DNA from 3 places in the Maricaulis sp. W15 genome. Region 1 is predicted to be linked to each of the others. Evidence: predicted binding sites of a transcription regulator. Region 1 holds the regulator's gene; each other region holds the start of a gene.
The links. The regulator LexA, encoded in region 1, represses DNA repair genes until DNA is damaged. The targets are predictions, from matches to a motif close to ATGTTCCNCTTGTGTTCC.
Positions count from the first base shown of each region.

Region 2: AWH62_RS16695 (ImuA family protein) is a predicted target of LexA. The motif match lies at 1,442-1,459, and genes of this name have one in related genera.
Region 3: uvrA (excinuclease ABC subunit UvrA) is a predicted target of LexA. The motif match lies at 1,973-1,990, and genes of this name have one in related genera.

Region 1 covers NZ_LQXG01000012.1:356,508-359,783, reverse strand. Annotated here, with positions in the region: gene trpD (anthranilate phosphoribosyltransferase) at 1-739, shown strand, start outside; gene trpC (indole-3-glycerol phosphate synthase TrpC) at 764-1,561, shown strand; gene lexA (transcriptional repressor LexA) at 1,658-2,356, shown strand; gene AWH62_RS07110 (ComEC/Rec2 family competence protein) at 2,584-3,276, opposite strand, start outside.
Region 2 covers NZ_LQXG01000001.1:292,789-296,064, forward strand. Annotated here, with positions in the region: gene AWH62_RS01365 (DNA polymerase Y family protein) at 1-829, opposite strand, end outside; gene AWH62_RS16695 (ImuA family protein) at 711-1,364, opposite strand; gene AWH62_RS01375 (RNA polymerase sigma factor) at 1,762-2,319, shown strand; gene AWH62_RS01380 (FecR domain-containing protein) at 2,306-3,276, shown strand, end outside.
Region 3 covers NZ_LQXG01000017.1:294,312-297,587, forward strand. Annotated here, with positions in the region: gene uvrA (excinuclease ABC subunit UvrA) at 1-1,917, opposite strand, end outside; gene AWH62_RS11090 (single-stranded DNA-binding protein) at 2,260-2,760, shown strand; gene AWH62_RS11095 (hypothetical protein) at 2,744-3,276, shown strand, end outside.

The DNA of each region.
Region 1 (3,276 bases):
CGCCGCCGCGATCATCGCGGCTGGCGCCGGCGCCATTGTCGCCAAGCATGGCAACCGGGCCGCCTCCTCCAAGTCCGGCTCCTCCGACGTCCTGGCCCAGCTCGGCGTCAAGCTCGACTGTCCGCCACAAGTGGTCGAACGGGCCTTGCTCGAAGCCCGCGTCGGCTTCCTCTACGCCCCGGCACACCATGCTGCCGTGCGTCATGTCGGTCCGGCCCGTCAAAATCTCGGCGTGCGTACCGTGTTCAACCTGCTTGGTCCGCTGTCCAACCCGGCCGGCGTCAAGCGTCAGCTGCTCGGCGTCTATGACAAGCGCTGGCTGGTGCCGATGGCCGAAGCGCTGCGCAATCTGGGCTGTGAGCATGCACTCTTGATGTGCGGCGAGGACGGGATGGACGAGTTGACCACGACCGGTCGCTCGAACATTGCCGAACTGCGCGACGGGGTGATCCGGGAATACAGCTTCCATCCCGAAGAGGCCAGCCTGCCTCTGGCCAGCGCCGAGGCACTGCAGGGCGGCTCGCCGCAGATGAATGCCGACGCCATCCGCGCCTTGCTCGACGGTGAGACCGGCGCCTTCCGCGACATTGCCGTGCTCAATGCCGGCGCCGCCCTGCTCCTGGCCGGACTGGCCGACAGCATTGCCGATGGCACCCGCCTGGCAGAAGCGGCCGTTGATGACGGGCGTGCCAAGACCGCCCTCGCCCGTATGGTCGCCATTTCACACGGGGAGGCGTGAGCCATGAGCACCCGCCCCGAGACCATGCCTGACACGCTGGCCCGCATCGGCGCCTACAAGCGCGAGCATATCGCGGCCTGCAAACAGGCGCGCCCTTATGCCGAGATCGCCGCCGCGGCGCGCGATGTGGCGCCGGTACGCGGCTTTGCCAAGGCCCTCGCTGTCGCACCGGACGGCCTCGGCCTGATCGCCGAGATCAAGAAGGCCAGCCCGTCGAAAGGCCTGATCCGCGCCGATTTCGATCCGCCCGCCCTCGCCCGCGCCTATGAGGCCGGCGGGGCGAGCTGCCTGTCCGTGCTGACCGATACGCCCAGTTTTCAGGGCGCCGATACCTTCCTCACCGAGGCCCGCAATGCCGTCGCCCTGCCGGCCCTGCGCAAGGATTTCATGTATGATCGTTACCAGGTTGCCGAGGCCCGCCTACTCGGGGCCGATGCGATCCTGGTGATCATGGCGGCGGTTGATGATGACACCGCCCGCCAGCTGATCGAGGAAGCCAATGCCTGGTCGCTCGACGTGCTGGTGGAAGTCCATGACGCCGCCGAGATGGAACGGGCGCTGGCGCTCGACGCGCCCCTGCTCGGTGTCAACAACCGCAATCTGCGGACCTTCGAGACATCCCTCGACACATTCGACGCGCTGGCGCCGATGGTGGCTGATGACCGGCTGCTGGTCGCCGAGAGCGGGATTTTCGGCCGTGATGACGCCTTGCGCCTGAAACAGGCCGGTGCCCGCGCCCTGTTGGTCGGCGAAAGCCTGATGCGTCAGGACGATGTCCGGACAGCAACGGCGACCCTGTTGGGCCGTCCGGCGACCGCTTGACGACATTTCAGAACACTTGTAGAACAAACACTCCTATTCCTGATTTGTTCCCGCAGGCCTGCGCCTGATTCCGGGAATGCGAACAAGGGGGTTGCCTTGCTGACGCGGAAACAGAACGAGCTCTTGCTCTTCATCCATCAACGCATCAAGGAAACCGGCGTCTCGCCCTCCTTCGACGAGATGAAGGGCGCGCTGCAACTGGCCTCCAAATCCGGTGTTCACCGCCTGATCACGGCACTGGAGGAGCGCGGCTTCATCCGTCGCCTCGCCCATCGCGCCCGGGCACTGGAAGTGCTCAAATTGCCCGAATCAGCGGCGGCGGCTGAAACGCCGAGCCTGCCACGCGGCAATCTCGGCCCCAATGTCGTGCGCGGCAATTTCGCCAAGCCCGAGGAAAGCCCGCGCGAATCGACGGTCGACATACCCGTGCTCGGCCGGATCGCCGCCGGCGTGCCCATCTCGGCCATCCAGCATGAAACCGACCGCCTGCCCGTCCCTGCGGACATGGTCACCGGCGGCGAGCATTTCGCGCTTGAGGTGAAGGGCGATTCGATGATCGAGGCCGGTATCATGGATGGCGACACTGTCCTCATCCGGCGCTGCCAGTCTGCCGAGTCCGGTGATATCGTGGTCGCCTTGGTTGATGACGAGGAAGCCACGCTCAAACGCCTGCGCAAAAAAGGCGGCTCAATCGCCCTGGAAGCGGCCAATCCCGAATACGAGACCCGCATTTTCGGCCCCGATCGGGTCAAGGTGCAAGGACGTCTTGTGGGACTGATCCGGCGTTATCACTGACGACGTGATTGCTTTGCTTGGCAACTTCGATGCGCACGGTTTGAATCGTCCTTGGACGCTGTCACAGCCATAGGCGCAGGTCGCAGGTGCGCTCTACAGGCGCCGCCTGTGTGCCGTTTGGAACGCACCGGTGGACGCCGGCTCTTGTTCCAGATTCAGCTCCTGCCGCGCCGCGACGATGGTCCGGGATCAGGCGGGCAAGGGACCGTCGCAAATCGCCACCGCCATCAACGCCCGTGCCAGGGGCGTGCACCGACCAATGGCCGTGCACGCTGGATCGCGACCAGTTGACCATCACGCAGATGCAGTGACTGGCCACCGGTTCTCGCCAACTCATCGGCATCGATGATCCGGGCTTGGCATTGGCGGGCAATTGCCGGCGGCACCGCAAGATCAGCCACAATGAGGTCGGCGCGGGAACAATCGGTCGGCCAATCCTGCAGCGACGACAAGCGGGTCACCCGCACGCCCTGGAGCCGGGCATTGCAGCCATGGCTGTCACAATTGGCATCCCAGACTGCCGGCGCCGGATCCGCCACCCCGCGCGCCTCGAGGAACACCCGCGCTGCAAAGCGTGAGCGGCGCCGGTCGCTGACCACCCAGCCGGTGGCGTCATCTCGGGCGAGGATCAATCCGGTCTCGGAGATGAAGAGATCCGGCTGCGGCAGCACGGCCCACAAACCCAGCGCCGCTGCCATCACGGCGGCCCCGCTCCAGCGCCACAGTCCACGAACCAGAAGGCTGGCGACAAAGCCGGCCGCAAACAAGGCCAGAACCAAGCCCGGCGTTGCCGGCAGATAACGCTGCGCGCCCGGCCAGTCGGCGACCATGTGGGCCAGTGCCAGCATGATCGATAACCCCCACTCCATGACGGCGAAGGCCGGACCATCCAGACCGACGGGTATCAGCACCAGGCCGAG
Region 2 (3,276 bases), on a different contig from region 1:
CCAGGCAGGGCAGGCGAACGGCATGATCCGGCGCCGGGCGGATCGGATCCAGCGGTTCGGTCCGTCGGCCCAATGCCTGGTCGAGCCGGATCAGGACCGCTTCCGCTGCCTGCCGCGAGCTGAAGCGCCGGGCCAGCGCCTTGCGGTCAATGTCATAGAGCTGGCCGATCCGGGTCAGGCCGAAGCGGCGCAACAGGGTCAGTGTTTCGTCGGTCAGGCGCAGCCCGGCCATGGCCAGGCCCCGGAGGCCGTCGTGCAGGTCCGGCGTGTCCAGACAGGTTCGATCCGCGTCCTCATGCGCCAGCGCCCAAGCTGCTCCGGGGGTCGGTGCCAGGCCCAGTCGTGCTGTCAGTCCGCCACGGGCCAAACTGCCGGCAATGTCCGCCAGCATGGCCGTTTCGCCGCCGAACAGGTGTGCTCCACCGGTTATATCGACCAACAGGCTGTCATCGCCCCAGATGGCGAGACTGGGCGACCAGCGCTCCATCCACAGGGCGAGCGCTTTCAGCGCCCGGGCATCGGCATCCCGGTCGACCGGTTCGGCCATCAGATCCGGTGCGCGGGCGCGGGCATCGGCAAAGCGCTGGCCCGGCTCGACGCCCTGATCCTGTGCGGCAGCGTTGGCGGCGACTACGCGCAGCCCGGCCGGTCCGGTTTCGGTCAGGACGAAGGGCGGCGTGACGGAGGGTTCCGTCCTGTGTGGCCCCGCCTTATCCTGTGCGTCGCCAGCCGACACTGCCGCCGGCAAGGGCCGGGCCGAGCCGGCGCGGCTGCGGCCGAGGCGTTGCAGTGGCCAGTCCGGAAACCAGACGCAGACATGGCGTCTCATCATGAAGCTCCAGATAGAAATCCCGTCCCGCCTCGCCCGGCCGCAGGCGGGACTTCTCCAGCACTGCGCGCCAGGCCGGCCGCCCCGGGGCGCGCTGATCATGAGGGTCGGGCATGGAGGGTTGGGCCGAAACCCGCCAACGCCCGTGTGCGGCCGTCGCCCCCGACCGCTTGTGGGGAAACATCAAGACCAGGGGCACGCCGCTGTCCTGACTGGCCAGGACCAGGCGCCGCGCCGCGGTGAAATCCATGTCGTCCAGCTCGGCCACCACGGCGGCCAGGGCCTTGTCCCGCGCGCCTTCTTCAACGGCTCGCAAAGCCTCCATCCGGTCGCGCGCCTCGACCAGCAACAAGCGTCCCGGATCGAGCCCGGCCGCGACCAGGCCCTGGCCGCAAACCCGCCCGTGCTCCAGGCTGAGCGTCCGCTGGCGCACCCACAGGCTGACACCCGGTCGCCCCGCATCGCGCAGGGCCGCCAGGGCGAAACCTGTCAGGGCCGGGAAATCCCCGAACCCCGCTTCCACCAGCTCATGCATTCCGGCCCGCCCCAATCCGAAGGGAAAAGGGGGCGAAGCGGCCTCAGGGGCCTCGGAGGTAATCGGTTGGCGGAACATTGTTCTGTTTTTGTTCCAAAGCCGAAAAGAGTCAAGCAGAGTCCGATCCGACCACCCCGGATTGCCGACAAGTTCATGAATTCAAACGAGCAAGATTGGCCCGGACCATACCGGTCCAGATATTTGCTGTGTGATTGTCAAAGGGCCATCTGACTTGGACACGCAGCGCGGCTGATCGGGTACCTTGCGTCGTCAGCCCGTGCGGGCGACGATGACAGTCTTGTGTCAGGCGTGGTCTGGCGTGCGGGTCCGGTGTGCGGGCCAACGGGGAAAGCGTTTGTGGCGGGCAAGGTCGCAAACGTGGGGCTTGGTCGTGGCCGTGAGTGACGCGTTCAATGTCGAAAGTCTGTATCGCGAGCATGGCTCGCGCCTGCGCTGGATTGTGCGCCGCATCGTCAAGAATCCGCAGGATGCTGACGACATCACCCAGTCGGCCTTCGAGCGCTTGTTGAAGACTGATGTCGAGGCGCGACCGGTGCGCGATGAATCGGCCTTCCTCACCACCATCGCGACAAATCTGGCGCGCAATCATCTGCGCCACCGCAATACCGTGCAGCGCCATTCCGAAAGCGTCGCGCACCATTATACCGACGTGTTCGTGCAATCGCGCACGCCGGCTGAAAGTGCGATGCCGAACGAGGCACGCGAACAGGCGTTGCAGGCGGCCATCCGCAGCCTGCCGCCGAAATGCCGGACCGCTTTCGTGCTGTGCAAGTTGAAAGGATTGACCTATCAGCAGGCCGCCGAGCGCATGGGCGTGTCATCGCACATGGTCAAGAAACACATTCAACGCGGCATGGCGCTGTGCGCTGCGCGTCTGCAATCCGGGGACAAACCCGGAAGCAATACCACAGGGGCTGGGAATGATGCCGGTTGATCCGACGTCCGATATTCACCACGACGCGGCTGGCTGGGCCATCTGGCTGCAGGCCGGGGCGCCGTTCGACCCTGAGCGCCAGGCGGCGCTGGAAGCCTGGCTGGAGGTCGATCCTCGCCATGGCGAGGCCCTGTCGGCTTGCCTCGATCTTGACGCGGCGCTTGAGCAGATGCGGTTCGGCGGTTGGGCCGAGGACCTGATCGCTGAAGTCGAGGCCGAGCTGGATCACGTCGCGCCTGCGCCACGTCCTGCCGGTATCGTTGCCGGCCTGGGATGGAGGCCGCTCGCCCTGGCAGCCTCGATCCTCCTGCTGTTGGCCGTGACCCCCTTCCTGGTCGGCCCGCTTCTGGTCGGCACACCGACGGCGCCGGTCGAACAGGTTGTCGCCGAAGCCTTCTCGACCGAACGCGGGGAAATGCAGACCCGGGTCCTGGCCGACGGGTCCACCGTCACATTGAATACCGGTTCGCGTATCGAGGTCAGTTTCAGCGACCGCGAGCGCCGTATCGTTTTGCCGCGCGGTGAGGCCCTGTTCGAAGTTTCGCACGATCCGTCACGCCCCTTCATCGTCGCGGCGGGCGGGTATGAGGTGCGGGCCGTCGGCACCGCGTTCAACGTCTATACCCGTGCTGACGGGCGCACGATGGTCACCGTTGTCGAAGGGATCGTGCAGGCGCGCGATACGGTTGCCCAGGCGAATCCGGCCCTGTTGCATGCCGGCGACCAGGTTGAATTGGCCCCGGGGGCGCCACTGCCGACACCGCAACGGGTCGATGCCGACCTGGCCGTGGCCTGGCGCTCCGGCCGGCTTGTGTTCGACGGGCGGCGCTTGGCAGATGTCGTCGACGAGTTCCGGCGCTATGGGGATATTGCCGTCGAATTTGCCGATCCGGATGTTGCTGAAATTGCCGTGTCCGGCGTGTTCGACCCGCGCGACAGTGACGCATTCTTTGCGGC
Region 3 (3,276 bases), on a different contig from region 1:
AAGCGGGAATTCGGCATCGACGGTCTTGAGATTATTGCCGGTCGCGCCGACCACTTTCACCATGCGCTTCTTGTCGATCTTGCGGCGCTTTGTCGGCACCTCAATGCGCCGCGTGCCTTGCAGATACTGGCCGGTCAGGCTGGCCGGATTGGCGATGACTTCAGCGGGCGTGCCTGCGGCCACGATTTCGCCGCCATGGACGCCGGCGGCAGGACCGAGATCGACGACATAGTCCGCCGTCAGTATGGCTTCCTCGTCATGCTCGACAATGATCACCGTATTGCCCAGATCACGCAGCCCGCGCAGGCTTTCCAGCAGGCGGGTATTGTCGCGCTGGTGCAGGCCGATGGACGGTTCGTCGAGCACATAAAGCACCCCGGTCAGACCCGAGCCGATCTGGCTGGCGAGGCGAATGCGCTGGCTTTCACCGCCGGACAGCGTGCCGGATGCCCGGTCAAGCGTGAGATAGTCCAGCCCGACATCGACGAGGAATTTCAGGCGTTCGCGGATTTCCTTGAGAATGCGTTCGGCAATCTGTTGCTGTTTCGGCGTCAGGGTCGCCTCGACAGCGCCGAACCAGTCGCGGGCATTGCGGATCGAGAGTTTCGAGGCGTCGGTGATGTCCTGGCCGTCAATCTTGACGCTCAAGGCCTCCGGCTTCAGGCGGCGGCCGCCGCAGGTCTCGCAGGGCTGGGCCGACTGGAAACGGGCCAGGTCCTCACGCACCCAGCTACTGTCGGTCTCGCGCCAGCGCCGTTCGAGATTGGGGATCACACCCTCGAACGGTTTCTGGGTCTCGAATTTCCGCAGCCCGTCTTCATAGACGAAGGTCACCTTCTCCTTGGTACCGAACAGCACGATCTTGCGGAAAGGCTCGGGTAGATCGCGCCAGGCCTGGAACATGTCGCCGCCGAAATGCCCGGCCAGCGCCTGCAGGGTCTGCTGGTAGAGTTTCGAGGTCGCCCGGCTCCAGGGCGCGATGGCACCGTCGGACAAGGGCTTGTCGCGGTCGGGCACGACGAGGTCTTCGTCAAACTTGAGTGACTGGCCGAGACCGTCGCAGGACGGGCAGGCCCCGAACGGGTTGTTGAAGGAGAAGAGGCGCGGTTCGATTTCGGAGATGGTGAATCCGGAAACCGGGCAGGCGAACTTCTCCGAGAAGATCATCCGCTCCGGATTTCCCTTCTCGTCCTGACGGTCGGCAAACTCGGCCACGGCGAGACCGTCGGCCAGACGCAGGGCGGTTTCCAGACTGTCGGCGAGGCGGCTTTCCATGTCCGGCTTGATGACGATCCGGTCCACCACCACGTCGATATCGTGCTTGAATTTCTTGTCAAGCGCGGGGACGTCTTCCAGCGTGTAGAACTCGCCATCCACCTTGACCCGCTGGAAGCCGGCTTTGAGCCATTCGGCGAACTCCTTGCGGTACTCACCCTTGCGGCCACGCACGACCGGCGCCAGCAGGTAAAGCCGCGAGCCCTCGTCGAGCGCGGTGAGCCGGTCGACCATCTGGCTGACCGTCTGGCTCTCGATCGGCAGGCCGGTGGCCGGCGAATAGGGCACGCCGACCCGGGCCCACAACAGGCGCATATAATCATAGATCTCGGTGACCGTGCCGACGGTCGAGCGCGGGTTTTTCGAGGTCGTCTTCTGTTCGATCGAGATGGCGGGCGACAGGCCTTCGATACTGTCCATGTCGGGCTTGGACATGAGTTCCAGGAATTGCCGGGCATAGGCCGACAGGCTCTCGACATAGCGGCGCTGGCCTTCGGCATAGATGGTGTCAAAGGCGAGCGAGGACTTGCCCGAGCCGGACAGGCCGGTGAACACGATCAGCTTGTCGCGCGGCAGGTCAACGGAAACATTCTTGAGATTATGCTCGCGTGCGCCCTGCACGCGGATGGTATCGAGCGCCATGCGTCTGCCAGTCTCCGTTCGGTCGCGCCAGTCGGTTGAGATTCGCAACCGGATCGGAACGTTAGGGGAACATTGTGCGATCTGTCCAGCGCACAATGTGATCCATAGGAGATAGGACGCGGATGCCGCCGGGTCCAGCGTGCCAAGCGGGACAACTGACATGACGGTGGCAGGAGGCGAGTTCGTGGCGAGGTGTGATCGTCCTGTTGCGCTCGGCTGGACTCTGTCGCTCGCCTCCTCTCAAATCAGCCTGACTCGCAGGCGCTGATTGACCTGCGGAACAGAATGTGAACACTGGGCTGCCCCCGGTACGAGGCTGGCAGCAAGGATGGAGAACAGGCGATGGCGGGAAGCGTCAACAAGGTAATTCTGGTCGGCAATCTGGGACGTGATCCGGAGATCCGCCGCATGAATAATGGCGATCCGGTCGTCAATCTGTCCCTCGCCACCTCGGAGAGCTGGCGCGACAAGTCCTCGGGTGAACGCCGCGAGAAGACCGAGTGGCACCGTGTCGTGATCTTCAACGACAATCTCGCCAAGGTCGCCGAGAACTATCTCAAGAAGGGCTCGAAGGTTTATGTCGAGGGCCAGCTGCAGACCCGCAAATGGACCGACCAGAACGGCCAGGAAAAATATTCCACCGAAGTCGTGCTGCAGCGTTTCCGCGGCGAGCTGACCATGCTGGACGGCCGCAATGAGGGCGGTTCCGGCGGCGGTTATGGCGGCGGCAGTAGCGGCGGCGAGTTTGACCAGGGCGGCGGCGCCGGTGGCGGCCAGCGCTCGATGGATGGACCGAAGGAAGATTTCCGCAATGCTGATCTCGACGATGAAATCCCGTTCTAGCCTGCAGACGCTGATCAGCGCTGGCGTGCTGGCCGCAGCCTGTGCGGCCGGTGGCGCCATGGCGCAGGATCCGGCGGCGGACGCAGCCGCGGATCCCAATGCGCGGTCGCCCGAGATCGTCGTCGTACCGCTCGGCGAAGAGGAGGGCGAGGCCCATTTCGTTGTTGGCCAGATGGCTTGGGGCGATGTGCTGGGGATTCTCAACCAGATCCAGGAACAATCGTCTGAACAGACCATCACGACGGCCCAGAACCTGTGGGGCGCCCGCAATGAGAACCCGCCCTTCTTCCTGTTCGAGCTGGCGCGGTTGACGGCGGAATCCGATCCCGCCTTTGCGGTCCAGGCCTATTTCCTGGGACGTTCGCGGACCATGTATGACGCGGCGCGGTGCCTGGATTCCTCGGCTGTGGACGTTATCAACGAGGCTTCGGCCTATGCGGGTGTCACGGTGCTGGAAGTGATCGCATCGCGACCGGAGCTGACGATCGCCGCGATCGAAGGGATTATCGAGTCCGG